4 regions of the Streptomyces sp. NPDC026206 genome follow, and region 3 is predicted to be linked to each of the others. Evidence: riboswitches for the same ligand, from Rfam matches in the RefSeq annotation. Region 3 holds a riboswitch; each other region holds the start of a gene.
What was found. A riboswitch is a leader RNA that binds a small molecule or an ion and turns the genes downstream of it on or off. The one in region 3 is predicted to bind cobalamin.
Positions count from the first base shown of each region.

Region 1 (7,180 bases), on a different contig from region 3:
TTCGACCACGGCGATGCCGAAGTCGGTGAGCACGACCCGGCCCCCGGCCTCCAGCAGGACGTTCGCCGGCTTGACGTCGCGGTGCAGTACCCCGACGGCGTGAGCCGCGCGCAGGGCCCGCAGGACCTGGGTTCCGATCCGGGCGGCCTCCTTGAGCTGGAGCACACCCTCCTGCCGGAGCACGTCGTCGAGCGCCTGGCCACGCACCAGCTCCATGACGATCCAGGGGCGGCCCTGCTGCTCGACCACGTCGTGCACCGTGATGACGTTGGGGTGGGCGACCCGCGCGGCCGCCCGTGCCTCCTGCTTCAGGCGCGCGTACAGGACCCGGACGTCCTCGTCGCTCATGCGCTCCGGCGCCCGCACCTCCTTGGCCGCGACCTCCCGGTCGAGCACCTCGTCCATGGCGAGCCAGACCACGCCCATGCCGCCCTGGCCCAGCTGTTCCATGAGCCGGTACCGACCGGCCAGCAGCGGCCTGCGCCGCTCGGTGTTCATCCCGTCCACGCCGTTCATGCCGTACGCCCCCTCCCCCTGCGTACGGCGTACCGAGCCGTGCGCATTCGGGCCACACTGGCTGGGACGCGGCCGTGGCCGATACCGTTCCCGGCCGGGAGTGAAGGCCGTGTGTGCCTCAGCTGCGGGCGATCAGCTCCTTGTCGAGCCAGCGCAGCACCGCGGGGTACTCCTCGCGCCAGGTCCGGAAGTTGTGGCCGCCCTCCTCGCGGACCAGCTTGTCGACCTTGGTCGGCGCCTTGGCCTTGCCGGCGAACTTCAGCATGGGTTCGTAGTATTTCTCCTCGCCCTTCCGGCTGGCAGCCAGGAGCAGGGACGCCGGCGGCGGGGGCATGTGCTCCAGGCGCCAGATCAGATCGGACTCGTTCCTGATCTGCTTGTTGCCCGCGTAGAGGTCACCGGTGGTGTGGTCCTGGCGCGCGAAGAGGTCGGCCGACAGCCCGGCGGCGGCGCCGTACCGGGCCGGGTTGGTCATGGCCGCCTTCAATGCGCAGTACCCGCCGGTGGAGTTGCCCACCGCGCCCCAGGCGCCGCGGGAGTTGTCCGCGCGGTACTGGTCGTTGACGGCGACCGGCAGGTCCTGGTTGAAGAACGTCAGCGCCTGTGGGCCGCCCGGCACGTCGGTGCAGTTGGTGTCGCGGTCCGCCACCACCGACGGGCGCACCATGAGGACGATCGTCGGTCTGATCTGCTTGGCCGTGACGGCGGCGGAGGCCGCCTGGGGGACCTTGATCTGGGTGATGAGGTTCTTGGAGGTGCCGGGCTGCCCGGTGATCGCCACGATCACGGGGAACCGGTCCTTCTCGTGCCCCTTCTGGAAGTACTGCGGCGGCAGGTAGGCGTAGCCGTCCATGCTCAGCCCGCTGACCGGGCCGCGGATCTCTATCCTGTCGACCCGCCCGGCCTTCTCCTTCGGCCCCAGGCCGACGGACTCCTGGCCCTTGACCACGAGGGCGGGCGGCCGCTTGCCGCCCTCCGTGCCCGGCTGCAGCGCCTGCTTGCCGGAGGCGCGGCCGAGGAGCTCGTTCCAGGTGGAGTAGAAACCGAACTCGTTGTTCGCCGCGACGAGCAGCACCGACAGGATGCCGGCCTGTGCGACGACGAGCAGGCCGAGCCGGGAGGCGAGCGCCCAAGGCCCCTTCTTCGCGGCCCGCGGCCACAGCCACAGCACGAGGGCGGTCACCGCGACGGCGATGGCCACCAGGACCAGCAGGAAGGTCTGGGACGTGAGGCCCACGGTTGTCGCTCCTCTTCGCAGGGGGTTCTGCTGAGAAAGAGGGTTTACGCCCGGATGAGGTTGCCTGTTTTGGGGTTATTTCGGCTTATGGTGGCTGGGTGCCGGCCGACGCTGTCAGGGTTCGACCGGGTAGGGCACGAAGGTCGTGCGGTTTTCGTCGACGGCCAGCCGCCGCCCCAGCGGCGGCACGGCCCGCTGCGGGCAGTCCAGGCGTTCACAGACCTTGCAGCCCATGCCGATCGGGGTGGCGGCGGAGGCGTTGCCCAGGTCGAGGCCGGCGGAGTAGACCAGCCGGCCCGCGTGCCGGATCTCGCACCCCAGGCCGACGGCGAAGGTCTTGCCGGGCTCCTTCCACCCGCCCCGGTAGCGGGTGACGGTACGGGCCGTCCACAAGTACCGCTGCCCGTCCGGCATGGCCGCCACCTGCACCTGCACGCGCCCCGGGGAGGCGAAGGCCTCGTAGACGTTCCACAGCGGGCACGTCCCCCCGCTGCGGGAGAAGTGGAAGCCGGTCGCCGACTGCCGCTTGGACAGGTTGCCGGCCCGGTCGACGCGGACGAACGAGAACGGCACCCCGCGGGCGCCCGGCCGCTGCAGCGTGGACAGCCGGTGGCACACCGTCTCGTAGCCGACGCCGAAGTGGTCGGCGAGCCGCTCGATGTCGTAACGCATCTCCTCGGCGGCCGCGTGGAAGACGCGGTACGGCAGGACGAGCGCGGCGGCGAAGTAGTTGGCGATGCCGATCCGGGCCTGCGCCCAGGCGGGGGAGCCCGCCGCGAAGTCCTCGGCCGCATACCGGGACAGCTCCTGCCCGTACTCCAGCAGCGCCAGCTGGGTGGCCATGCGGAAGGCCTGCTGCCCCGGGCGCAGCCGCGGCGAGTAGTGCAGGACCCGGGCGGCCGGGTCGTAGCGGTGCAGCTGCTCGGCGTCGGGTACCAGCCGCACGCCGTGCCGGTCGGCGAGCCGGGCGGCCAGCGCCTCGCGGACCTCGCCGCGCCGCAGCCCCATCCCGCCGGCCAGCCGCTCCGCGGCGGCGTCCAGCTCGTGCAGGTAGTTGCGGCGCCGGTAGAAGAACTCCCGCACCTCCTCGTGCGGGGTGCGGCCCGCGGCCGGGGCGGACTCGCGGTCCCCGGCGAGCTCGGCGATCCGCTCGGTGAGCGCCCGGTTGCGGCGGTCGAGATCGAGCAGCACACGCGCCACGGAGGGCAGCCGCTCGGCGAGCTCGGCCAGCTCCGCGGGCGGGACGGCCGTGCTCGCCGGGGCGTCGGCCAGGGCCTCGCGCAGATCCGCCAGCAGCCGGGTGGTGTCCCGTGCGGAGAAGAACCCGGGGTCCACCCCGAACGCCTCCGTCAGGCGCAGCAGTACGGGCACGGTCAGGGGCCGCGCGTCGTGCTCCATCTGGTTCAGATAGCTGGGTGAGATGGCCAGTTGGCGGGCCAGCTCGGCCTGGGTGAGCCGGCGCTCCTCGCGCAGCCGCCGTAACCGGGCACCGGCGTAGGTCTTGCTCACCGCCCACCCACCTCCCCTTCGGCCGGAGTCCGGCGAGCCTACCCGCCTTCGCAAGCTTGGCAAAGCAGCGCGAAAACATTCACTGAAATCGGCACCGGTCCACGGTCGACCGGCCGTCACCACGGTGCGAGAGTCGACTTCGCGGCCGGTACGGGCCCGGTACGGGCCTCTCTCCGCGCACCCGGGAACCGGGCCCGGGCCGGCCGCACCGCACCGTTCGCACACTTCGCACGAGACGGCACATCCCCAACTCCCCCCAGGAGCGGCCATGACAGGGACGAACCCGCAATCGCGCACCGCCGCCGAAACGCTGGCCCACCGGTGGGCGACGGAGGACCGCTGGCGCGGCGTCGAGCGCACCTACGGCGCCGAGCACGTCGTCCGGCTGTCCGGCAGCGTCCGCGAAGAGCACACGCTGGCCCGGCGCGGCGCCGAACGGCTCTGGCGCCAACTCCACGAACTGGATTACGTCCACGCGCTCGGCGCCCTCACCGGCGGCCAGGCCGTCCAGATGGTCAAGGCCGGACTGCAGGCGATCTACCTCTCCGGCTGGCAGGTCGCGGCCGACGCCAACCAGGCCGGGCACACCTACCCCGACCAGAGCCTGTACCCGGCGAACTCCGTGCCCACCGTGGTGCGCCGGATCAACAACGCCCTACTGCGCGCCGACCAGATCGCCACCGCCGAGGGCGGCGACACCACCGACTGGCTCGCCCCCGTCGTCGCCGACGCCGAGGCCGGGTTCGGCGGCCCGCTCAACGCCTTCGAGCTCACCAAGGCGATGATCGCGGCCGGTGCCGCGGGCATCCACTACGAGGACCAGCTCGCCTCCGAGAAGAAGTGCGGCCACCTCGGCGGCAAGGTCCTCGTCCCCACCGCCCAGCACATCCGCACCCTCAACGCCGCCCGCCTGGCCGCCGACATCGCCGACGTGCCGACCGTGATCGTGGCCCGTACCGACGCCCTCGCCGCCAACCTCCTCACCAGCGACGTCGACGAGCGCGACGCGCGCTTTTGCACCGGCGACCGCACCGCCGAGGGCTTCTACCGCGTCGAGCCCGGCATGGCCCCCGTCATCGCCCGCGGCCTCGCCTACGCCCCCCACGCCGACCTGCTGTGGATGGAGACCGGCACCCCGGACCTCGCACAGGCCCGGGAGTTCGCCGAGGCCGTCCACGCCGAGTACCCCGATCAGCTGCTCGCCTACAACTGCTCGCCCTCCTTCAACTGGCGGGCCGCCCTCGACGACGACCGGATCGCCAAGTTCCAGCGCGAGCTGGGCGCGATGGGCTACCGCTTCCAGTTCATCACCCTGGCCGGCTTCCACTCCCTCAACCACGCCATGTTCGACCTGGCCCGCGGCTACGCCGAGCACGGCATGACCGCCTACGTCGACCTGCAGGAACGCGAGTTCGCCGACCAGCGGCACGGCTTCACCGCCGTCAAGCACCAGCGCGAGGTCGGCACGGGCTACTTCGACCTGGTCAGCACCGCGCTCAACCCGGCGGCCGAGACCCTCGCCCTGCGCGGCTCCACCGAGGAGGAGCAGTTTTGAACGGCACAGTGAGCGGCACCGCGATACGACGCGTCGGCGTCGTCGGCGGCGGCCGGATGGGCGCCGGCATCGCCGAGGCCTGCGCCCGCGCCGGACTCGACACCCTCGTCTGCGAAGCCGACGCCCCCGCCGCCCATGCCGCCCGCGAGCGGATCGTCCGCTCCCTCGACCACGCCGTCCGCCGGGGCAGGGCGACCGCGGCCGAACGCGACGACGCCCTGGCCCGGCTCGCCTTCACCGGCACCCTCGACGAGCTCGCCGACCGCCAGCTCGTCATCGAGGCCGTGGTGGAGGACGCCGGAATCAAGAGCGAGGTCTTCGCCGCCCTCGACAAGATCGTCGAGGATCCGGGGGCCGTCCTGGCCACCAACACCTCCTCCATCCCCGTCATGCGGCTCGGCATGGCGACCACCCGCGCCGACCGTGTCGTCGGACTGCACTTCTTCAACCCCGTGCCCGTGATGCCGCTCGTCGAGGTGGTTGCCTCCCTGCACACCGGGGCCGAAACCCTGCGCACGGCCGAGGAGTTCGCCACCACCGTCCTGGGCCGCGACGTGATCCGTTCCAAGGACCGCGCGGGCTTCGTCGTCAACGCGCTGCTGGTTCCCTACCTGCTCGCCGCCGTGCGCATGGCCGAGTCCGGCTTCGCCACCGCACACGACATCGACGCCGGCATGGAACGGGGCTGCGCCCACCCCATGGGACCGCTCGCCCTGGCCGACCTCATCGGCCTCGACACGGTCGCGGCGATCGCGGAGTCGCTGTACGAGGAGTTCCGCGAACCCTTGTACGCCCCGCCGCCGCTGCTGCGCCGCATGGTCGACGCCGGGCTGCTGGGCCGCAAGAGCGGGCGCGGCTTCCACCCGTACCCCACCGGATGAACACCCAAGATCGAACCTGTCCGGGCAAGGCCTGTCGGCGGGCGGCCGACTGCGTCTAGGGTGAAGACGCAGCCGGTTCGCCCCGCCATCCAGGCGGGCGCGTCGCAAGAGGGAACCCGGTGGGAATCCGGGACTGCCCCGCAGCGGTGAGCGGGAACGACCGCCGTCAGACGCACTGGGCCACCAGCGGCCCGGGAAGCGACGGCCAGTAGATGACGTGCCCTTGACGGGCGCGGCGCGCCCGCGAGTCCGAATACCTGCCGCTGCCCGCATGCACCCGCATGCGGCGATCTCGGTGGCCCCGAGGGCGGGCCGGCGGTACGGGCACGGCATGCCCCGGCATGCTCCACCCGGTGACCTGCCGTTCCTTCGCACCCGGGCCCCGCCGCGATCCCACCGCGACTCGCGAAGGAGAGTTCCGTGGCAACACCTTCCACCCACCGCACCGCCGCCCGCACCCGGGCCACCGTCCATGGCTACCCCCGGCAGGGGCCCGGCCGCGAACTGAAGAAGGCCGTCGAGGGCTACTGGGCCGGCCGCGTCGGAGCCGACGCCCTGCGGACCACCGCCGCCGCGCTGCGCCGCGACGCATGGAGCCGGCTCGCCGAGGCCGGCGTCCACGAGCTCCCCACCGGCGACTTCTCGCTCTACGACCACGTCCTGGACACCACCGTCATGGTGGGCGCCATTCCGGAGCGCTACCGCGCCGCCGTCGAAGCCGACCCCCTGGACGGCTACTTCGCCATGGCCCGGGGCACCCAGCAGCTCCCGCCGCTGGAGATGACGAAGTGGTTCGACACCAACTACCACTACCTCGTACCGGAACTGGGCCCGGACACCGCCTTCACCGCCGACTCCGCCAAGCAGACCGGCGAACTGCACGAGGCCCTCGCGCTCGGCCACACCGCCCGGCCCGTGCTTCTCGGACCCGTCACCTACCTGCTGCTGGCCAAGCCGGGGCCCGGCGCCCCGCCCGGCTTCCAGCCGCTCACCCTCCTCGACCGGCTCCTGCCCGTGTACGCCGAGGTCCTCGCGGACCTGCGGGCGGCCGGCGCCGAGTGGGTCCAGCTGGACGAGCCCGCCCTGGTGCAGGACCAGCCCCCGGCCGTCCTGAACGCCGCCGCCCGCGCCTACCGGGAACTGGGCGCCCGCACCGACCGCCCCAAGCTGCTGGCGGCCACCTATTTCGACCGCCTGGGCGACGCCCTGCCCGTCCTCGCGAAGTCTCCCGTCGAAGGCCTGGCCCTGGACTTCACCGGGCCCGCGGCCGCCAACCTCGACGCCCTCGCGGCCGCCGGCGGCCTGCCCGGCAAGCGCCTGGTCGCGGGCGTGGTCGACGGACGCAACGTATGGATCAACGACCTCGAACAGTCCCTGTCCACCCTCGCCACCCTCCTCGGCCTCGCCGACCGGGTGGACGTCGCGCCCTCCTGCTCCCTGCTGCACGTCCCCCTCGACGCCACCGCCGAACGCGACATCGAC
Region 1 is NZ_JBEZYL010000014.1:132,154-139,333, reverse strand. Features, by position in the region: gene AB0F13_RS20420 (serine/threonine-protein kinase) at 1-516, opposite strand, end outside; gene AB0F13_RS20415 (alpha/beta hydrolase-fold protein) at 635-1,753, opposite strand; gene AB0F13_RS20410 (short-chain fatty acyl-CoA regulator family protein) at 1,868-3,262, opposite strand; gene aceA (isocitrate lyase) at 3,531-4,817, shown strand; gene AB0F13_RS20400 (3-hydroxybutyryl-CoA dehydrogenase) at 4,814-5,698, shown strand; cobalamin riboswitch at 5,755-5,978, shown strand; gene metE (5-methyltetrahydropteroyltriglutamate--homocysteine S-methyltransferase) at 6,119-7,180, shown strand, end outside.
Region 1: linked by a shared signal. The riboswitch ahead of metE (5-methyltetrahydropteroyltriglutamate--homocysteine S-methyltransferase) and the one ahead of AB0F13_RS16700 (HoxN/HupN/NixA family nickel/cobalt transporter) in region 3 are both predicted to bind cobalamin.

Region 2 (7,180 bases), on a different contig from region 3:
GCGTTCGCGGCCGAGAATCCGGCCACCGGCAAACCACGCGGCTCACTCGTTCCCGGCGCACAGGCGCAGTGGTCCTACGCCACACTCGCACTCGGATCGGCGATGGCGCTGTTCCTGTATCCGCACTCGGTGACCGCGGTCCTCTCCAGCAGGAGCCGTAATGTCATCCGCCGCAACACCACCATTCTTCCCCTCTACTCCCTGATGCTGGGCCTGCTGGCCATGCTCGGCTTCATGGCCGTCGCCGCCGGGGTGAAGGTCAAGAACGGTCAGCTGGCGATTCCGCAGCTCTTCGAGGACATGTTCCCCGACTGGTTCACGGGGGTGGCCTTCGCGGCGATCGGCATCGGCGCGCTCGTTCCGGCCGCGATCATGTCGATCGCCGCCGCGAATCTGTTCACCCGCAACATCTACAAGGACTTCATCAAGCCGGACGCCTCGCCCGAACACGAGGCGAAGGTCTCCAAGCTCGCCTCCCTGCTCGTCAAGGTCGGCGCCCTCGTCTTCGTCCTGACCATGGACAAAACGGTCGCCATCAACTTCCAGCTGCTGGGCGGCATCTGGATCCTGCAGACCGTCCCGGCGCTCGTCGGCGGCCTCTTCACCCGCTGGTGCCACCGCTGGGCGCTGCTCGCGGGGTGGGCGGCCGGCATGACGTACGGGACGTGGCGGGCATACGAGACGCCGAGCGCCACCCAGGATCATTTCGGGAATACCAACCTCATTCCCCTCATCGGCGAGAAGGGGTACATCGGCCTCACCGCCTTCCTCCTCAATGTGATCGTCGTCATCGTGGCGACGTTCGTCCTCAGGGCACTGAAGGTGCCGGACGGCGTCGACCGGACCCGGCCGTCGGACTACACCGCCGACGCCGGCGACCCCGGCGTCCGTACGGACCTCCCCCCGGCCACCGTGGGAGCCCCCGGCGGGCACTGACCCGTCCCCCCTCCCGGAGGGCCGTCACATCCCCGCCCAGGGGGCGTGGCGGCCCTCCTCTCTTACCCTGCAGGGCCCGCCCGTTAGCACATTCCGCAACCGCTTCATGACGGGACGACACAACATGTGGGGGCGCGTACGAGGCCCGGCACTAGATGTATGCTCGTGCTCGCTGTCGTCGCAGGGGAATCCGGTGGAAATCCGGAACTGTCCCGCAACGGTGTATGTGTGCGCATATACACAGCGCACCCGAAGTCCGAGGACCTGCCGACAGCGCGTCCACCACCGAGCCTGCCCTGGGCTCGGCTATGGGCGTTGAATTCGTCCGGGCCCCGCGGTTGGGCCGACGGACGCCTACGAGCTGTGCCCTGGTGCAAGTGGCATGCCCGTACGCGACCGTCGCGCGCACCCGCCCGGCCCACCCCAGCCGAGCGAGGGAGAGCCACACGTGACCATCGCGCCCGCAGATCCGGTTTCAGCGAACGCGGAAGCGACCGGCCCCGGGACCGCGCTGCTGCGCACCCTGACCGATCTCACCGCCGATCTGCCCGCCACCGACCCGGGCAAGGTCGCCGCCGCCGCGCTGCGCGGCCGGCACCCCGGTTCGGACGAGGCCGAGCTGCGCTCCCTCGCCACCGAGGCCGCCGCCGGCCTCATCGCCGAGGAGCCCGAGTACTCCAGGCTCGCGGCCCGGCTGCTCACCCGGGCCATCGCCGACGAGGCGGCCGGCCAGGGCGCGACCTCCTTCTCCGCCTCGGTCGCCGTGGGCCACCGCGAGGGCCTGATCGCGGACGGGACCGCCGCCTTCGTGGCCACCCACTCCGAGCGCCTGGACGCCCTCGTGGCGGCCGCCCTCGCCGACGGCGCCGACGACCGCTTCGGCTACTTCGGCCTGCGCACCCTGCACAGCCGCTACCTGCTGCGCCACCCGATCACCCGCAGTGTGATCGAGACCCCGCAGCACTTCCTGCTGCGCGTGGCCTGCGGCCTGGCCGAGGACCACTCCGTGCGGGCCCTGGAGGACGTCGCCGAGCTCTACGGGCTCACCAGCACGCTCTCCTACCTGCCGTCCTCCCCCACGCTCTTCAACTCCGGCACCCGCCACCCGCAGATGTCGTCCTGCTACCTGCTGGACTCGCCGCTGGACGAGCTGGACTCGATCTACGACCGCTACCACCAGGTGGCGCGCCTGTCGAAGCACGCGGGCGGCATCGGCCTGTCGTACTCCCGCATCCGCTCGCGCGGCTCGCTCATCCGCGGCACCAACGGTCACTCCAACGGCATCGTGCCGTTCCTGCGCACCCTCGACGCCTCCGTCGCGGCCGTCAACCAGGGCGGCCGGCGCAAGGGCGCGGCCTGCGTCTACCTGGAGACCTGGCACGCGGACATCGAGGAGTTCCTGGAGCTCCGCGACAACACCGGTGAGGAGGCCCGCCGCACCCACAACCTGAACACCGCGCACTGGATCCCGGACGAGTTCATGCGCCGCGTCGAGGCCGACGCCGACTGGTCGCTGTTCTCCCCGGCCGACACGCCCGAGCTGGTCGACCTCTACGGTGACGAGTTCGACGCCGCCTACCGCAAGGCCGAGGCCGACGGCAAGGCCGTCAAGCAGATCCCGGCGCGGGTCCTGTACTCCCGCATGATGCGTACCCTCGCGCAGACCGGCAACGGCTGGATGACGTTCAAGGACGCCGCCAACCGCACCGCCAACCAGACGGCCGAAAAGGGCAAGGTCGTCCACTCCTCGAACCTCTGCACCGAGATCCTCGAGGTCACCGACGACGGCGAGACCGCGGTCTGCAACCTGGGCTCCGTCAACCTGGCGCAGCACCTGGGCGCCGACGGCCGGATGGACTGGGAGAAGCTCGACCGTACGGTCCGTACGGCCGTCACGTTCCTCGACCGTGTCGTGGACATCAACTTCTACCCGACCGAGCAGGCCGGCAACTCCAACAACCGCTGGCGCCCGGTGGGTCTGGGCCTGATGGGTCTGCAGGACGTCTTCTTCCGCCTGCGCCTGCCCTTCGACTCCCCCGAGGCGAAGGAGCTCTCCACCCGCATCTCCGAGCGGATCATGCTCGCGGCGTACGAGGCCTCGGCCGACCTCGCCGAGCGGCACGGCCCGCACCCGGCCTGGTCCGCGACCCGCACCGCCCGCGGCGTACTGCACCCGGACCACTACCCCAACGCCGTGCCGGGCTGGGCGGACCGCTGGGACGCGCTGCGCGCCCGCATCGCCTCGGTCGGCATGCGCAACTCGCTGCTGCTGGCGATCGCGCCGACGGCGACCATCGCCTCGATCGCGGGCGTGTACGAGTGCATCGAGCCGCAGGTCTCCAACCTCTTCAAGCGCGAGACGCTCAGCGGTGAGTTCCTGCAGGTCAACACCTACCTGGTGGAGGACCTCAAGAAGCTCGGCGTGTGGGACCGCACCACCCGTGACGCGATGACCGACGCCAACGGCTCGATCCAGGACCTGAAGTGGATCCCGCAGGAGGTGCGCGACCTGTACCGCACCGCCTGGGAGATCCCGCAGCGCTTCCTGATCGACATGGCCGCGGCCCGTACGCCGTACCTGGACCAGAGCCAGTCGCTGAACCTCTTCATGGCCTCGCCCACCATCGGCAAGCTCAGCTCGATGTACGCGTACGCCTGGAAGCAGGGCATCAAGACGACGTACTACCTGCGCTCCCGCCCGGCGACCCGGATCGCCCGGTCGGCAGGTGCCGCCGCCACCGTCCCCGCGGCCGCCATCCCCGTCCAGCAGGCCGCGTCCGACGCGGACGCCATCGCCTGCTCCCTTGAGAACCCCGAGTCCTGCGAGGCCTGCCAGTAATGACCACCAACCCGCAGAAGAACCTGCTGGACCCGGGCTTCGAGCTGACGCTGCGTCCGATGCGGTACCCGGACTTCTACGACCGCTACCGCGACGCGATCAAGAACACCTGGACCGTGGAGGAGGTCGACCTCCACTCGGACGTCGCCGACCTCGCCAAGCTCTCCCCGGGCGAGCAGCACATGATCGGCCGCCTGGTCGCGTTCTTCGCGACCGGCGACTCGATCGTGGCCAACAACCTGGTCCTGACGCTGTACAAGCACATCAACTCCCCCGAGGCGCGGCTGTACCTGTCGCGGCAGCTCTTCGAGGAGGCCGTGCACGTCCAGTTCTATCTGACGCTGCTGGACACCTACCTGCCCGACCCGGACGACCGCGCCGCGGCGTTCGACGCGGTGGAGAACATCCCCTCCATCCGCGAGAAGGCCCAGTTCTGCTTCAAGTGGATCAACGAGGTCGAGAAGCTGGACCGGCTGGAGACGAAGGCCGACCGCCGTCGCTTCCTGCTCAACCTGATCTGCTTCGCCGCCTGCATCGAGGGCCTGTTCTTCTACGGGGCCTTCGCCTACGTGTACTGGTTCCGCAGCCGCGGCCTGCTGCACGGCCTGGCGACCGGCACCAACTGGGTCTTCCGCGACGAGACCATGCACATGAACTTCGCGTTCGAGGTCGTGGACACCGTCCGCCAGGAGGAGCCCGAGCTCTTCGACGACGAGCTCCAGCAGCAGGTCACCGACATGCTGAAGGAGGCCGTCGAGGCGGAGCTGCAGTTCGGCCGTGACCTGTGCGGCGAGGGCCTGCCGGGCATGAACACCGAGTCCATGCGCGAGTACCTGCAGTGCGTGGCCGACCAGCGTCTGCAGCGCCTGGGCTTCGCCCCGGTCTACGGCTCGGAGAACCCTTTCTCCTTCATGGAGCTGCAGAACGTCCAGGAGCTGACCAACTTCTTCGAGCGCCGCGCGTCCGCGTACCAGACGGCGGTCGAGGGCTCGGTCTCCTTCGACGACGAGTTCTAAAAAAACACGCTGAAAAACATCGCGCGACACGTCGGTTCCGACGGCTCCCGTTCGACGTACAGGTGAAGGCTGGGAAACAGCCCACCTACCGATCGAACGGGAGATGTCGTTATGCCGCGCTTCATGATGATCGTCAAGGCGACGGAGGACTCCGAGGCCGGCGCACTGCCGACCAAAGAGATGATCGCCGAGATGGGGCAGTACAACGAACAGCTGGTCAAGGCCGGTGCGATGCTCGCGGGCGACGGCCTGCAGCCCTCGTCCAAGGGCGCCCGGATCTCGTACTCGGGCGGCAGGCGCACTGTGACCGACGGGCCCTTCGCCGGGACGAAGGAGCTCATCGCGGGCTTCTGGATCATCCAGGTCAAGGACCGGGACGAGGCCCTGGAGTGGGCCCGGCGCGTTCCCTTCCAGGACGGGGAGGTCGAGGTGCGGCAGATCTTCGAGCCGTCCGACTTCCCCGCCGACATCCTCCCGCCGGAGGACGCGGCCCGCGAGGAGGCCCTGCGCGACGAGCTGCAGCGGAAGAACCGGCCGTAGTCCCTACGATGGGCGCGTGCCGCGCGCGCGTTGCCCATCCCCCTTGTCCTCAAGCGCCGGACGGGCTGGATTTCCAGCCCGTCCGGCGCTTGAGGACAAGGGGCGGAGCCCCGGGAGAACTCAGTCGTTCGCGACGACCGGGTACCGCGGCGTCCCCTCCGCCATCTGCCGCAGCGCGTCCTTGCGGTCCCGCTTAGACAGCCGGTCGATGTACAGATACCCGTACAGGTGATCCGTCTCGTGCTGCAGGCAGCGCGCGAAGTACCCGGTGCCCTCGACCGCGATCGGGTTGCCGTGCATGTCCTGGCCCCGCACCACCGCGTAGTCGGGGCGCGCCAGCGACGCGTAGGCGGTCGGAACCGACAGGCAGCCCTCGTTGGAGTCGTCCAGGACGCGCAGACCGGCCGGCACCTCGTCGAGGACGGGGTTCACGACGTGGCCGACGTGGCGGACGCCCTCGTCGTCGGGGCAGTCGTAGACGAAGACCTTGAGGTCGACGCCGATCTGGTTCGCGGCCAGGCCGACGCCCTCGGCGGTGCGCTGGCTGGCGAACATGTCGTCGATGAGCTGCGCGAGCCCTCCGTCGAACTCGGTCACGTCCTTGCACTCCTTGTGCAGGACGGGGTTGCCGACGACGGTGATCGGGCGGGAGGTGCCACGCTCACGGTGTGCGAGCTCACGAGCCTCGCAGTCCTCGGTGTCCACGATGAACTCGCTGGTTGCGGCCGACTCGTTCGTCTCGTCGTTCACCGGCTGATCCGTGTCTTGCTGCGCCATGCCGCCGTATGCCTCTCTCACAAACCCGAAAACGTTATCTACAGGGTTCATACAGGGTAAGGGGACGACGGCTTGCCCCTCAGCAGACCTCTTCGAGATCCCGCCACTCACGGGTGTCGGGGCTGTCGGCGACCCAGCCGTCGAGCAGGCCGCGCACCAGCCCGGCGGGCGCCGCGATGCCGCATTCGCGCTCGGGCACCCACAGGGAGCCCGAGCCGGTGCCGGCGGTGCGGTGGCCCAGTGGGCCGGGGTGGCCGGGCTCGCTGTGGTCGTGCGGGTCGAGGTGCTCGCCGTCGCCCTCGTCGCTGGGCATCCGGCTCTCCGAGCACGTACGGCACAGCAGGCGCACGGACGAGGACCAGTCCTCGGCGGCGAAACCCGCGTCGGCCGCGAGCCGCTCCAGGGCGTCCCGGTCGGCCTCCGTGGCGGCCTCCAGCAGGACGACCCAGGTCGGGACGGGCGAGGGGGCCCACAGCTCGATCTCGTCGAAGACGGGGTAGGACGGCCCGGCGGCGGTCACGCGCTCGCCGTGCGGGACGCCGTCGTGCAGCACCACCTCGCCCCAGCGGCGGCCGGAGGACGGCAGCGGGATGGAGAGGACCTCCATGCGCGCCGGATCGAGCCTGCGGCCCCAGACGACCTCGGCCTCCCCCTCCGGGGAGAGCCGTACGGCCGCGCTGCCGAGCTCCATGCCCACGGGCTCGGCGGCCGGGCCGCCCTCGCCGGGTACCCGCAGCCCATACGCCTGCCAGGCGCGGCGGGCCAGCGGCCAGTCCTGCAAGGCCGTGGCGGCGATGCCGACGTTCCACCAGTCGGGGGCGCCCGTCTCACGGTCCAGCAGTGCCACGGCCCGCAGGCCGGCGGCGCGGGCCTGCTCCCAGTCGTGCCGGAACTTGTGCAGCAGCGCCAGGTTGAACCACGACTCGGACAGCCACGGCTCCATGTCGGCCGCGCGCGTCAGCAGCGCGCCCGCGTCCTCGTACCGGCCGTCGCCGATGAGAGTGAAGGCACGGTCGGTGGCCTGCCGCCACGAGGCGGAAGGCCGGTGCCGTACCTTGCCGAAGATCCTCAC
Region 2 is NZ_JBEZYL010000001.1:554,638-561,817, reverse strand. Features, by position in the region: gene mctP (monocarboxylate uptake permease MctP) at 1-936, shown strand, start outside; cobalamin riboswitch at 1,079-1,223, shown strand; gene AB0F13_RS02625 (ribonucleoside-diphosphate reductase subunit alpha) at 1,385-3,775, shown strand; gene AB0F13_RS02620 (ribonucleotide-diphosphate reductase subunit beta) at 3,775-4,791, shown strand; gene AB0F13_RS02615 (YciI family protein) at 4,903-5,331, shown strand; gene def (peptide deformylase) at 5,452-6,108, opposite strand; gene AB0F13_RS02605 (hypothetical protein) at 6,188-7,180, opposite strand.
Region 2: linked by a shared signal. The riboswitch ahead of AB0F13_RS02625 (ribonucleoside-diphosphate reductase subunit alpha) and the one ahead of AB0F13_RS16700 (HoxN/HupN/NixA family nickel/cobalt transporter) in region 3 are both predicted to bind cobalamin.

Region 3 (7,180 bases):
GGGGGGCCTCGGCCATGCGGCGCTCCACCTCGGCGTCGCGGGCCGCCCGCTCCTGCGCGGTGCCGGGCGCATGGCCGGCCATACCGGCGCTCATGGCCACGACCCGCTCGACGCGCGCGCGGCGCAGCCGCTCGTACGCCCCGAACCCCTCCTCGGTGCAGGGCAGGTCACGCAGGCACCGGGCGAGGACGACACCGTCCTCGATGGCCATGGACGCGCCCTGGGCGGCGTTGGGGGCGGTGGCGTGGGCGGCATCGCCGACGAGGACGGCGTGGGTGTTGTGCCAGACGGGTGTGGTGGGGATGTCGTAGGCGTTGATGCCGACGATGTCGTCGCCGGTGGCGGCGGCGATCGCCGCGGCGGGTGTGCGGTCGTCGGCGAAGAGCTCGGCGACGCGGCGGCGCCACTGGGCAGGGGTGGCGGAGGCGAGGACGGCCCGGGGCAGCTCGGCGCCGGGCATGTTGGCGAACCAGTAGGTGGTGCCCTCCGGTGCGGTCGTGCAGCCGAAGAAGGCCCGCTGCCCGTAGTACATGCGGTACGTGCGGTCCGGTATCCCGGCGAGCGCTTCGCGGGTGCGGCCGCAGACGGTGAGCTGCCCGGTGTGGCGGGGCGGGGGCGCGGCGGGATCGAGGAGGGCGCGGGTGCGCGAGCGCAGGCCGTCGGCGCCGACGACGGCGGTGCCCTCGGCGCGGGTGCCGTCCGCGAACCGCGCCACGACCGTGCCCCGGGGGCGGGTGGTGAGGTCGACGAGGCGCTTGCCGTGCTCTACGCGTATGCCCCGGCGGACCGCTTCGGCGCGCAGGGTGCGGCACAGGACGGAGCGCTGGAGGGTGCGGGGGGCGAGCCCCTCGTCCCAGGAGCCGGAGAGGGGACGCCGGCCGAGGAGCCTGCCGGTGTCGCTGATGAACTCCACCGTCTCGGCGACGCAGGAGGCCTCGCGCACGGGCCGGTCGGCCCCGATGGTGCGCAGGGCGGCGAGTCCGTTGGCGAAGAGGGTGAGGAAGGAGCCGGCGTTGTCCGCGCCGGCCGGGAACGCCTCGTAGACGGTCGAGTCGATGCCGGCCCGCTGCAGGGCCATCGCGGTCACGGGTCCGGCGATGCCGCCGCCGATGATCAGGACATGGGCCATGGTGGTCTTGCCCCCACACGTCGAGCCGTGTCGAACACTTGACCATGACGAAACCAGAAGGGGTGCACTCCGTCCAGAGCGCGCGGCTACGCCCGCAATGCGTCGGCCAGATAGGGCGCCGTCACGCTCGCCCGGGACCGCGCGACCTCCTCCGGCGTGCCGGCGGCGACCACCGCCCCGCCCTCCGCGCCCCCGCCCGGGCCCAGGTCGACGACGTGGTCCGCGCCCGCGACCACCGCCATGTCGTGCTCGACGACCACCACGGTGTTGCCCGCCCCCACCAGGCCGTGCAGCTGGCGCAGCAGCACCTCGGTGTCGGCAGGGTGCAGCCCGGTCGTCGGCTCGTCCAGCACGTACAGCGTGTGCCCGCGGTGCGTGCGCTGCAGCTCGGTGGCGAGCTTGATGCGCTGCGCCTCCCCACCGGAGAGCTCCGTGGCGGGCTGGCCCAGGCGCAGATAGCCCAGCCCCACCTCCTGCAGTGTGCGCAGGCCGCGCAGCGCGGCGGGCACGTCGGCGAGGAACGCGGCGGCCGCGTCGACGGTCATGTCGAGCACATCGGCGATGGTCGCGCCCCGGTAGGTGACCTCCAGCGTCCCGGGGTTGTAGCGCGCACCCCGGCACGCGGTGCACGGGGCGTAGGTGCCGGGCAGGAAGAGCAGCTCCACGGCGACGAACCCCTCGCCCTGGCAGACCTCGCAGCGCCCGGCGACGACGTTGAAGGAGAACCGGCCGACGCCGTAGCCCCGGGCGCGGGCCTCGTCGGTCGCCGCGAAGACCTTGCGCACGGCGTCGAACAGGCCGGTGTACGTGGCCAGGTTCGAGCGCGGCGTACGGCCGATCGGCTTCTGGTCGACGCGTACGAGCCGGTCGACGGCCGCGAGCCCCTCGGCCTCGACCTCCGGCTGCCGCCCCTCCAGGTGCGCGGCCACGGTCTCCGCCAGCGCCTCGCCCACCAGCGTCGACTTGCCCGAGCCGGAGACCCCGGTGACGGCGGTGAACACTCCGAGCGGAACGTCCACGTCGAGGTCGCGGAGGTTGTGCCGGGTGACGCCGCGCAGCCGCAGCACGCCGGAGGGCTCGCGGTGCGTACGCGCGGGGGTTGCGGCGCCGTCGGGGAAGAGGAAGCGGCGCGTCGCGGACTCCACCACGCCGGCCAGCCCGTCGACCGGCCCGCTGTGGAGCACCTGTCCGCCGTGCTCGCCCGCCCCGGGCCCGACGTCCACGATCCAGTCGGCGCGGCGCACGACGTCCATGTGGTGCTCCACGACGAACAGCGAGTTCCCCGCCGCCTTGAGCCGGTCCAGGACGGTCAGCAGGGCGGCGCTGTCGGCCGGGTGGAGGCCGGCGGAGGGCTCGTCCAGGACGTAGACGACACCGAAGAGTCCGGACCTCAGCTGGGTGGCGAGCCGCAGCCGCTGCAGCTCACCGGCCGACAGGGTCGGTGTGGGCCGGTCCACGCTGAGGTAGCCCAGGCCGAGTTCGCTGAGCACCTCGATCCGGGCGAGCAGGTCCTGGGCGAGTGCGGCGGCGACCCCCTCGCCGTCGCGCGCCGGGCGCAGCGTCCGCGCCAGCTCGGCCAGCGGCTGCGCGGCGAGCGCGGCGATGTCCCGCCCGGCGAAGGTGACGGCCAGCGCCTCGGGCCGCAGCCGCCGCCCGTCGCACACCGGGCACGGGCCGCTGACCAGGTGCCGCTCGGCGCGGGCCCGCAGCGCGGCGCTCTTGGAGTCCGCGAAGGTGTGCAGCACATAGCGGCGGGCGCTCATGTACGTGCCCTGGTAAGGGCGTTGGATGCGCTCGGCGTCCCGCACGGGGTGCACGGTGACGACGGGCTGCTCGTCGGTGAAGAGGATCCACTCGCGGTCCGCCTGCGGCAGCTCCCGCCACGGCCGGTCGATGTCGTACCCGAGCGTGTCGAGGATGTCCCGCAGATTCTTGCCCTGCCACGCCCCCGGCCACGCGGCGACGGCGCCGTCGCGGATCGAGCGCGACGGGTCGGGGACGAGCGAGTCCTCGGTGACCCGGTGGACGCGCCCGAGCCCGTGGCACTGAGGGCAGGCGCCGGCGGCGGTGTTCGGCGAAAAGGCGTCGGAGTCCAGCCGCCCGGCCCCCGCCGGGTAGGTGCCGGCGCGGGAGAAGAGCATGCGCAGGGAGTTGGAGAGCGTCGTGACGGTACCGACGGAGGAGCGCGACGTGGGCGAGGACCGCCGCTGTTCGAGGGCGACGGCGGGCGGCAGCCCGCTGATCTCGTCCACCTTGGGGGCACCGACCTGGTGGATGAGCCGGCGGGCGTACGGGGCGACGGACTCGAAGTACCGGCGCTGGGCCTCGGCGTAGACGGTGCCGAAGGCCAGCGACGACTTGCCGGAGCCGGAGACTCCGGTGAAGACGACGAGGGCGTCGCGGGGGATGTCGACGTCGACGGCCCGGAGATTGTGCTCGCGGGCGCCGCGCACGCGGACGTAGGGGTCGTGCATGCGCACGACTCTATTTCCCCCACCCCGCCCCTTCCCGTAACCGGGGGGCTCCGCCCCGGACCCCCGGTCCTCAATCTCCCCGGCTACCGCTGGGAGGTGCCCCCCCAGACGGGGCACGGAACAGTCACCGCGTCAGCTCCTGTGCACCTCTCACCCCCCAGAGGGTGATCACAGCGCAAGGCGCTGACGTGATCAGGGGTCGTGCGCCACGATGCAGCCCTCTGCAGTGCGACAAGCGTGGAAGTGAACGGGATAGCCCATGTCCGACACCGATACCGCCGCGGGCCCCCTGCACAGGATCGCCGCGGCGGTCGACCGGGAGCGTGATCCCTCGTCGCGGATCTGTCCGACGTGCGGCGGGCCGACCAGGGTGGTGGTGCGGGAGGAGTCCGCCGGGAACGGCCCGCCTGTCATCAGGGCGAGGAAGGAGTGCGAGGGTCAGGGGTGCGGGCGTCCCTGACTCCCGGCTTCATCTCCGCCTGCCCCGCTCACGGGTCCGTGAGGGCGGTGGCGGTGGTAGTGCGGGCCGCCCAGCGCTGCTCGACCTTGGCCAGGCGCCAGTACGCGAGCGCGATTGCCCAGACCACCACGAACAGCCCGACAATGACGAATCCGACGTTGTCGAGGTTCAGTCCGGCGATCCAGCCGGTCACCGCGTCGTCCAGGCCGAGCTTCTCGTGCAGGACCCCCACCAGCTCGATGGTGCCGATGAGGAAGGCAACGGCGATGGACAGGCCGGTGATGGTGAGGTTGTAGTAGACCTTGCGGACGGGGTTGGAGAACGCCCACTGGTAGGCGAAGTTCATGAACGTGCCGTCGAGCGTGTCGAACAGGCTCATGCCGGCGGCGAACAGCAGCGGCAGGCACAGGACCGCGTACCACGGCAGCCCGGCGGCGGCGCCGCTGCCGGCCATCACCATCAGCGTGACCTCGGTGGCCGTGTCGAAGCCGAGGCCGAAGAGGAAGCCCAGCGGGTACATCTGCCCGGGGCGGGTGACGGAGCGCGTGAAGCGGCCGAGGATGCGGTTCATGAAGCCGCGCGAGTCGAGGTGCTGCTCCAGCTCGGCCTCGTCGTAGCGGCCCTCACGCATTGCGCGGAAGATGCGCAGGATGCCGGCGAGGGCGATGAGGTTGAGGGCGGCGATGAGGTAGAGGAAGCCGCCGGAGACGGTCGTACCGACGAGGCCAAGGGTCTGGTGGGTGGTGGACTCCTCGTTCAGCAGCGTCCCGGCCAGCTGGGTGCCGCCGGCCACCAGCAGGGCCATCAGGACGACGACGCTGGAGTGACCGAGGGCGAACCAGAAGCCGACGGAGACCGGGCGCTTGCCGTCGGCCATCAGCTTGCGGGTGGTGTTGTCGATGGCGGCTATGTGATCGGCGTCGAAGGCGTGCCGCATGCCGAGGGTGTAGGCGGTGACACCGAGGCCCACACCGAAGACCTTGGAGTCCACGGTGTAGTGGTTCGGGACGACCAGCAGGAAGAGCACGCCGAAGGCGACGACGTGCAGGGCGGCTATGACGGCCAGCAGGCCGGCGGTGCGCAGGGTGTCCTGGCGGCGCCAGCGGAAGGCGGGCAGGGTGCCGCCGGGGGATTCGGTGGACTTGGAAAGCACAGTCATCGGGGTTGAACGCTCCAGCACCTCGTGGATCATTTCGAGATGCCGTGGCCGGTCTCCTGGCTTACGGGTCCATTCGCGCCCGCCCCTGCCTTCCCGGCAGCCGGCTGCGGCCAGTGGCTCCGCGCGCCCGGGGCGCGCGGAACGGGACGGTCACTCCCCGATCACAGTGGCGAGGGCCGCTCCGGAATGGGACCACGAGGATCCGTCACCGGTCTTCCCGAACACCACGGCCCGGCCACTTTAACTCCTGGCCCCCGAAACACCGCTCCCCGTCGGCTGCCTCCTGCCACCACCGCTCGACCGCGCCCTGGTCCATGGCCGCCCAGTCGGGGGTGGCCTGGACCTGCGCCCGGCCCAGTCGCCGGGCGAGATCGACGACGGCCCGGCCGCCGGCCGAGCGCTCGGCGTCGTACGCCCCTACCGCCTCCTCCCACGTCCCGGCCGAGCGCAGACACCGCTCCAGGACCGTGGCGTCCTGCAGGGCCTTGACGGCGCCGCTGCCCACATGAGGGCGGGCCACGGCGGCCGCATCACCGGTGAGGACGAGCCGGCCCTCGCCGTAGTGCGGCACGGCGAGGTCGTACAGGGGCTGGACGAAGGCCTCGGCCCTGGGGGTGAGCCGCACGAATTCCTGCCAGTACGGCGGGAAGTGCCGCTCGACGAGGGCGGCATGATGCGCGATCAGCTCGTCGGTCACACTGCCGGGCGGCAGGCTCGTCGGATCCTTCAGCGCCGCGGCGGCCGACGGCGGCGGGGCGGTGTAGAAGACCCAGTTGGCGGAGGTGCCGACGCCGTGGGGGCCGGGGATACGGTAGGCGATCATGTGGCCGCCGGGGAAGGTGACGGTCGCCGCCTCGTCCTCGGCCCAGGCGGTGCGCGGGCCGGGCAGCGCCTCGGCGGGCACGGTGCCGCGCCAGGCCAGATAGCCGGCGTAGACGGGCGCAGTGGCGGCGCGCGTGGCCGCCCGTACGACCGATCGGTAGCCGTCCGCGCCGACGACGAGGTCGAAACGCTCCTCGCGCCCGTCGGCGAGGCGCAGCCCCACCCCGTGCGGCCCGGGGACGACCTGCTCGACGGCCGCGCCCTGCCGGTAGTCGACGGATGCCGGGACGCGGGTACGTAACTCCCGCCACAGCGAGCCCCAGTTGTACGAGCGGAACGGAAACGGCAGCTGGGCCAGCCGCCGTCCGGCGCGGTCACCGCCGTCCCGGGTGAGCCAGGTGCGCCTGGTCAGCCGCACCCAGGGCATGGTGGCGTCGATGTAGCCGGCCGCCTCCAGCTCGGCGTAGCGCTCATCGCGGACGGCGAGGCCCACGCCCCGGTCCTGGAGCCCGCCGGGGGCCCGCTCGTAGATCACGACCTCATCGGCGCCCGCGCGGGCCGCGGCGAGCGCGGCGGCGCATCCCGCGATGCTGCCGCCCACTACGGCCACTCTTCCACCGTGCATTGTCTGCTCCCTCGTCCTCTTCGTTCTTCGCTGTTCGTTCTTGCTCTTCGTTCTTGCTCTTCGTGCACAGATCTTGACTGCCCGTCGGGCGTGGCGCCAGAGTCGCCGACACCCCGCAGGTAATGGACGCGTCAGGCAGGCCGGTGTACGAGTGCAGTGGACGAACGAGAAGGGGCTGACGCCATGACAGATTCGGCAGGCACGCAGCACGTGTCCGAGGAGCCGGTGGTGCCCGGCCAGCGGGGCGCGTTCGTGCGCCGCATCGGGCTGTTCCAGGCCACCGCCATCAACATGAGCCAGATGTGCGGCATCGGGCCCTTCGTGACCATCCCCCTGATGGTGGCCTCCTTCGGCGGTCCGCAGGCGGTCATCGGCTTCGTGGCCGGCGCGCTCCTGGCCCTGGCGGACGGGCTGATCTGGGCGGAGCTGGGGGCCGCGATGCCGAGGGCGGGCGGCAGCTATGTGTACCTGCGGCAGGCGTACCAGTACCGGACGGGCAAGCTGGTGCCGT
Region 3 is NZ_JBEZYL010000010.1:97,259-104,438, reverse strand. Features, by position in the region: gene AB0F13_RS16710 (FAD-dependent monooxygenase) at 1-1,129, opposite strand, end outside; gene uvrA (excinuclease ABC subunit UvrA) at 1,216-3,603, opposite strand; gene AB0F13_RS16700 (HoxN/HupN/NixA family nickel/cobalt transporter) at 4,092-5,222, opposite strand; cobalamin riboswitch at 5,251-5,466, opposite strand; gene AB0F13_RS16695 (FAD-dependent monooxygenase) at 5,428-6,669, opposite strand; gene AB0F13_RS16690 (APC family permease) at 6,853-7,180, shown strand, end outside.

Region 4 (7,180 bases), on a different contig from region 3:
CGGCTTCCACGACACGGCCAACGCCATGGCCACCACCATCTCCACGGGCGCCCTCAAGCCCAAGGTCGCGGTGGCCATGTCGGCGGTGCTCAACCTCGTCGGCGCGTTCCTCTCCGTGGAGGTCGCCAAGACGATCTCGGGCGGCATCATCGACGAGGCCGCCGGCATCCGGCCGGAAGTGATCTTCGCCGGGCTGGTCGGCGCGATCGTCTGGAACCTGCTGACCTGGCTGGCCGGACTGCCCTCCAGCTCCTCCCACGCCCTCTTCGGTGGTCTGATCGGTGCGACCGTCGTCGCCGTCGGCTTCGACGCGGTCAACGCCGACAAGGTCGTCATGAAGGTCCTCATCCCGGCGGTCGCCGCGCCGGTCGTGGCCGGCCTCGCCGCCTGGTGCGCGACCCGGCTCACCTACCGCCTGACCCGCGGCCGCGACGAGCAGGAGACCGCCAAGGGCTACCGTGCCGGGCAGATCGCCTCGGCCGCCCTGGTCTCCCTCGCGCACGGCACCAACGATGCCCAGAAGACGATGGGCGTGATCACCCTCGCCCTGGTCGCCGGCGGCGTGGTCGCCCCGCACTCCGACCCGCCGATGTGGGTCATCGTCTCCGCGGGCCTGGCCATCGCGCTCGGTACGTACCTGGGCGGCTGGCGCATCATCCAGACGCTCGGCAAGGGCCTCACCGACATCAAGCCGGCGCAGGGCTTCGCCGCCCAGACCGGCGCCGCGACGGTGATCCTCGCCTCCTCGCACATCGGCTTCGCGCTCTCCACCACCCAGGTCTGCTCCGGCTCGATCATGGGCGCCGGCCTCGGCCGCAAGGGCGGCGTGGTGCGCTGGTCGACCGCCGGCCGCATGGTCCTCGCCTGGGGCCTGACCCTGCCCGCCGCGGGCCTGGTCGCCGGTGGCGCGGCCCTCCTCGCCGACCAGGGCGACTGGGGCGTGGCCGCGGTCGCCGTCCTCGGCCTGGCCGTGTCCGGCGCGATCTGGGCGGCCTCGCGCCGCAAGCCGGTCACGCACGACAACGTCAACGACCTCAACCAGCCGCAGGGCCTGCCCGCCGAGCCCGCCGGTGTCATCACCGCCGCCCTCCAGGCCGTCGCCCCGCCGCCGGCCGGCCCCCTCTCCGCCGCCCCCGCCCCCGCCGAGCGGGCAGCCGCTCCGGCGGCCGCCGCGGCGACGAGCTAAGGAACCAAGGAATCCCGTCATGCAGATCAACTGGGAAGCCCTCGGCCAGGTCTTCGGCGTCAGCCTCGTGGTGACCGTCGCCCTCGTGGGCGTCTTCACCCTCGGCATCGTCGGCACGTCGTCCCGCAAGCCCCAGGTGCAGCCGGACGGACCCGCCGACGGGGCAGTCACGGCCGGCGGCCCGGGCACGCTCACGCGCGCCGGCGCCTACGCCTGTTTCGCGCTGTGCGCGGCGGCCGTCGGGTACGGCATCCACCTCATCGTCTCCTGAGCCCCTCGAACGCCGCGAATACCTCCCCCACGGCCCGGGAAGGCCGCAGGTCAACCGTGAGTTGACTGCCCTTCCCGGGCCGTGGTGGACTTCCGGAGCCAAACGGCGACAGCAGAGGAAGCCGGTGCGAATCCGGCGCGGTCCCGCCACTGTCACCGGGGAGTGTCCCCCACCGAGGGCCACGGTCCGCCAGCGCGGGCCGGAAGGCCGGGGCGACGCCGATCCGGGAGCCAGGAGACTCTGGTCGCCGGTCACGTCGAGCCAGGGCGCGGACCCTGAGTGAGGACACATCACCATGCCTGGCTGCCGCCGACCACTGCCCCCTGTGCACCGTCCCCGCCAAGGCCTCACGGCGGCCTGACCGGTGCGCGCGATGCGCAGGCATCACCTGCGTGAGGATCACATCGGTTTCGTCTGCGGTGCCGCGCTCGGCTTCGCCTGCGACCTCGTGCTGGGCGACCCGCGCCGCGGTCACCCCGTCGCCGCGTTCGGGCGCGCCGCACACGCCGTCGAACAGCGCCTGTGGCGCGACCACCGCGGCTACGGCACCCTGCACGCCCTGTTGTGCGCGGGCGGCGCAGCGGCCGGCGCCGCGCTGCTGGCCCGTACCGCGCGCCGCTCCCCCGCCGCCGGCACCGCGCTGACCGCCGCCGCGACGTGGGCGGTGCTGGGCGGTACGTCCCTGGGCCGTGAGGCGCGGGCCGTCGGCGGTGCCCTCGCGGCCGGCGACCTGGAGGTCGCCCGGGAGCGGCTGCCGCACCTGTGCGGGCGCGACCCGCAGGCCCTGGACGGGCAGCAGATCGCACGGGCGGTCGTCGAGTCCGTCGCCGAGAACACCTCCGACGCCGTCGTGGGCGCCCTCGTCTGGGGGGCCCTGGCGGGGGTGCCCGGCCTGGTGGGCTTCCGCGCGGTCAACACCCTGGACGCCATGGTCGGTCACAAGTCGCCCCGCCACCGGCGGTTCGGCTGGGCCTCCGCCCGGCTCGACGACGTCGCAGGCTGGCCCGGCGCCCGGCTCACCGCCGCCCTCACCGTGCTCGCCGGACCGGACCCGCGCGGCGCCTGGCGCGTGGCCCGGCGCGACGCCTCCCGCCACCCCAGCCCCAACGCCGGACCGGTCGAGGCCGCGTTCGCCGGCGCGCTGGGGGTGCGCCTGGGCGGCACCCTCGCCTACGCCGGCCGCGTCGAACACCGCCCCGTACTCGGCGCGGAGAACCGGCCCGTGGAGGTGGCGGACATCGAACGCGCGGTGCGGCTCTCGCGCCGGGTCTCGGCGCTGGCCCTGGGGGCCGCCGTCGTGGGCAGGCTCTCTCTCGCAAGCGTCGCAAGGAGGAGGAATCGGTGACAGCCGACAGGAGTGGGCCCACGCGCCCGCTGGGCGGGGGCCTGCTGGTGGCCGGGACCACCTCGGACGCAGGCAAGAGCGTCGTGACCGCCGGCATCTGCCGCTGGCTGGTCCGCAAGGGCGTCAAGGTCGCGCCGTTCAAGGCGCAGAACATGTCGCTCAACTCCTACGTCACGCGCGAGGGCGCGGAGATAGGGCGCGCGCAGGCCATGCAGGCGGCCGCGGCGCGCGTCGAGCCGAGCGCGCTCATGAACCCCGTGCTGCTCAAGCCCGGCGGGGACCGCAGCAGCCAGGTCGTCCTCATGGGCAGGCCGGTGGGCGAGCTCAGTGCCCGCGGCTACCACGCGGGCCGGCAGGAGCAGTTGTTCGGCACGGTCACCCAGTGCCTGGAGGAACTGCGGCGTACGCACGACGCGGTGATCTGCGAGGGCGCGGGCAGCCCGGCGGAGATCAACCTGCGCCGCAGCGACATCGTCAACATGGGCATCGCCCGGGCGGGCCGGCTGCCGGTGGTCGTGGTCGGCGACATCGACCGGGGCGGGGTCTTCGCGTCCTTCTTCGGCACGACGGCGCTGCTCTCCCGCGAGGACCAGGAGCTGATAGCGGGCTACATGGTCAACAAGTTCCGGGGCGACGTCACGCTGCTGGAACCGGGCCTGGCCATGCTCCGCGATCTCACCGGCCGGCCGACCGTGGGCGTCCTGCCGTTCACGCACGGCCTGGGCATCGACGAGGAGGACGGCCTGCGGGTCTCGCTGCGCGGTGCGGTCCGCGAGTCGGTGGTGGCCCCGCCGCACGGCGCCGACGTCCTGCGGGTGGCCGTGTGCGCGGTGCCGCTGATGTCCAACTTCACCGATGTGGACGCCCTCGCCGCCGAACCGGGTGTGGTCGTCCGCTTCGTGGACCGCCCCGAGGAGCTCGCCGACGCCGACCTGGTCGTCGTGCCGGGCACCCGCGGCACGGTACGGGCGCTGGCCTGGCTGCGCGAGCGCGGCCTCGCGGACGCGCTGCTGCGACGGGCCGCGCAGGGCCGTCCCGTGCTCGGCATCTGTGGCGGCTTCCAGGTGCTGGGCGAGCGGATCGACGACGATGTGGAGTCCAGGGCCGGGTCCGTGGAGGGCCTGGGGCTGCTGCCGGTGCGGGTGCGGTTCGCGGTCGACAAGACCCTGGCGCGGCCCGTGGGCGAGGCCCTGGGCGAGCGGGTGGAGGGGTACGAGATCCACCACGGCGTCGCCGACGTGCTGGGCGGGGACGAGCCGTTCCTGGACGGCTGCAGGGTGGGCGCCGTGTGGGGCACGCACTGGCACGGCTCGCTGGAGAGCGACGGCTTCCGGCGGGCGTTCCTGCGTAAGGTCGCCCACGCGGCGGGACGGGCGTTCGTACCGGCGCCCGACACGAGCTTCGGCGCGCTGCGGGAGGAACAGCTGGACCGGCTGGGGGACTTGATCGAGGAACACGCGGACACCGGTGCGCTGCTGCGGCTCATCGAGGGCGGGGTGCCGGTCGGTCACCCGTTCATACCGCCGGGGGCACCACCTCCGCCTGCGCGGAGCCCCCAGGGCCCGGACAGTCCTCGTCCTGGCAGTGCCCGGCTCACCCCCGCTCCCGCGGGGCGGAGCGACAGCCCGGCAGGCCCAGCGGCCGCCGCTGCGCCCAGTCGGATCGATTCCCTCGAAGGGGGTAACACCTGATGGCTCCGGCCACCTACCCGTTCACCGCGATCGTCGGCATGGACGACATGCGACTGGGCCTCGTCCTCAACGCCGTCTCCCCATCGATCGGCGGCGTGCTCGTCCGTGGGGAGAAGGGGGCCGCGAAGTCCACGGCGGTACGAGGCGTCGCCGCCCTGATGCCGGCCATCGATGTGGTGAGCGGTTGCCGGTTCTCCTGCGCCCCGGCAGCCCCCGACCCGGAGTGCCCGGACGGTCCCCACGAGTCCGCCGCTGCGCACACCCGCCGCGCGCAGGTGGTCGAACTGCCTGTCGGCGCGTCCGAGGACCGGCTCGTCGGTGCTCTCGACATCGAGCGGGCGCTGTCCGAGGGCGTGAAGGCCTTCGAGCCCGGCCTGCTGGCCGCCGCGCACCGGGGTGTGCTGTACGTCGACGAGGTCAACCTGTTGCACGACCACCTGGTCGACCTGCTGCTCGACGCGGCAGCCATGGGCGCCTCCTACGTCGAACGTGAAGGCGTCTCCGTCCGCCACGCGAGCCGCTTCCTCCTCGTCGGCACCATGAACCCCGAAGAGGGCGAGCTGCGCCCGCAGTTGCTGGACCGCTTCGGCCTGACCGTGGAGGTCGCGGCCTCGCGGGAGACGGAGGAGCGGGTGGAGGTCGTGCGCCGCCGGCTCGCCTACGACGAGGATCCCGCGGCCTTCACCGCCAAGTGGGCCGCCGAGGAGGAGGCGCTGCGCGAACGCATCGCCGCCGCCCGCGCGCTGTTGCCGGAGGTACGGCTCGGGGACGGCGCGCTGCGCCGGATCGCGGCGGTGTGCGCCGGGTTCGAGGTGGACGGCATGCGCGCCGACATCGTGACCGCACGGGCGGCGACCGCGCTGGCCGCGTGGGCGGGTCGTACGGACGTGAGCACCGAGGACGTACGGCAGGCGGCGCTGCTGTCGCTGCCGCACCGCCGGCGGCGGGCGCCCTTCGACGCGCCGGGGCTCGACGAGGACAAGCTCGACGAGATCCTGCGGCAGTTCGAGGAGGACGAGCCCGAACCGGACCCCGAGCCGGACCCCGGGCCCGAGGACCCGGACGGCGAGGGCGACGGCCCCGGGAGCGGTCCCGGCGGCGGCGGGCAGCCGCCGCAGGACGGGCCGGGGCCCGACGGCACGTCCGACGTGCCGCAGCAGCGGCAGGACTCCGGTTCCCCCGCCCCGCAGGAGAACGCGGGCGCGCCCGCGAGCACGCCCGGCGACAGCCCGGCGGAGATGCCCGCCGTCGCCGCGGCGGAGCCGTTCCGCACCCGCAGGTTCGACGTGCCCGGCCTGGGTGAGGGCGCCGACGGGCGCCGCTCGCGCGCGCTCACCGCGCACGGGCGCACGACGGGGGCGCGCCGTCCCCGGGGCGGCACCCTGTCCAAGCTGCACCTCGCCGCGACCGTGCAGGCCGCCGCCCCGCACCAGCGGGCGCGGGGCCGTTCGGGGCCCGGGCTCGTCGTGCGCCGCGACGACCTGCGGGAGGCGGTGCGCGAGGGCCGGGAGGGCAACCTGGTGCTGTTCGTGGTGGACGCCTCCGGCTCCATGGCGGCACGCAAGCGGATGAGCGCGGTCAAGGGTGCGGTGATGTCGCTGCTGCTGGACGCCTACCAGCGGCGCGACAAGATCGGCATGGTCACCTTCCGTGGCTCGGGGGCGGAGGTGGCGCTGCCGCCGACGTCGTCGGTGGAGGCGGGCGCGGCGCGGCTGGAGAAGCTGCCGACCGGCGGCCGTACCCCGCTGGCCGCGGGACTGCTGCAGGCGCACGACGTGCTGCGGGTGGAGCGGATGCGGGACCCGTCCCGCCGCCCGCTGCTGGTCGTGGTCACCGACGGGCGGGCCACCGGCGGGCCCGAGCCGCTGGCCCGCGCCTCGCGCGCGGCCCGGCTGCTGGCCGGCGAGGGCACGGCCTCGGTCGTCGTGGACTGCGAGGCGGGGCCGGTGCGGCTCGGTCTGGCGGGCGAGCTGGGCCGCGCGCTGGGCGGCCCGGTCGTGACGCTTGAGGAGTTGCGCGCCGACAGCGTCTCCGCACTGGTACGTACCGTACGGAACACCAACACCAGGAGGGTGGCGTAATGCCCCAGGGACAGCCGGCCATCGTGCCCGACGACGGGCTCACCACGCGCCAGCGCCGCAACCGGCCGCTGGTCTTCGTCCACACCGGCATCGGCAAGGGCAAGTCGACCGCCGCCTTCGGCCTGGCGCTGCGGGCCTGGAACCAGGGCTGGCCGGTCGGGGTGTTCCAGTTCGTGAAGTCCGCGAAGTGGAAGGTCGGCGAGGAGAACGCGCTGCGGGTGCTCGGCGCCTCGGGCGAGGGCGGAAGCGTCGACTGGCACAAGATGGGCGAGGGCTGGTCGTGGATCCAGCGCGACGCCAAGGACGGGGAACCGAGCAACGAGGAGAAGGCGCGCGAGGGCTGGGAGCAGGTCAAGCGCGACCTGGCGGCGCAGAAGTACAAGCTCTACGTGCTGGACGAGTTCGCGTACCCGATGCACTGGGGCTGGATCGACACCGACGAGGTGATCGAGGTGCTGCGGAACCGCCCGGGCACCCAGCACGTGGTGATCACGGGCCGCAACGCGCCGGAGAAGCTGGTGGACTTCGCCGATCTGGTGACGGACATGTCCAAGGTCAAGCACCCGATGGACACCGGCCAGAAGGGCCAGCGGGGCATCGAGTGGT
Region 4 is NZ_JBEZYL010000012.1:57,308-64,487, forward strand. Features, by position in the region: gene AB0F13_RS18445 (inorganic phosphate transporter) at 1-1,186, shown strand, start outside; gene AB0F13_RS18450 (hypothetical protein) at 1,206-1,457, shown strand; cobalamin riboswitch at 1,571-1,698, shown strand; gene AB0F13_RS18455 (cobalamin biosynthesis protein) at 1,831-2,802, shown strand; gene AB0F13_RS18460 (cobyric acid synthase) at 2,832-4,493, shown strand; gene AB0F13_RS18465 (putative cobaltochelatase) at 4,493-6,574, shown strand; gene cobO (cob(I)yrinic acid a,c-diamide adenosyltransferase) at 6,574-7,180, shown strand, end outside; gene AB0F13_RS18475 (cobyrinate a,c-diamide synthase) at 7,179-7,180, shown strand, end outside.
Region 4: linked by a shared signal. The riboswitch ahead of AB0F13_RS18455 (cobalamin biosynthesis protein) and the one ahead of AB0F13_RS16700 (HoxN/HupN/NixA family nickel/cobalt transporter) in region 3 are both predicted to bind cobalamin.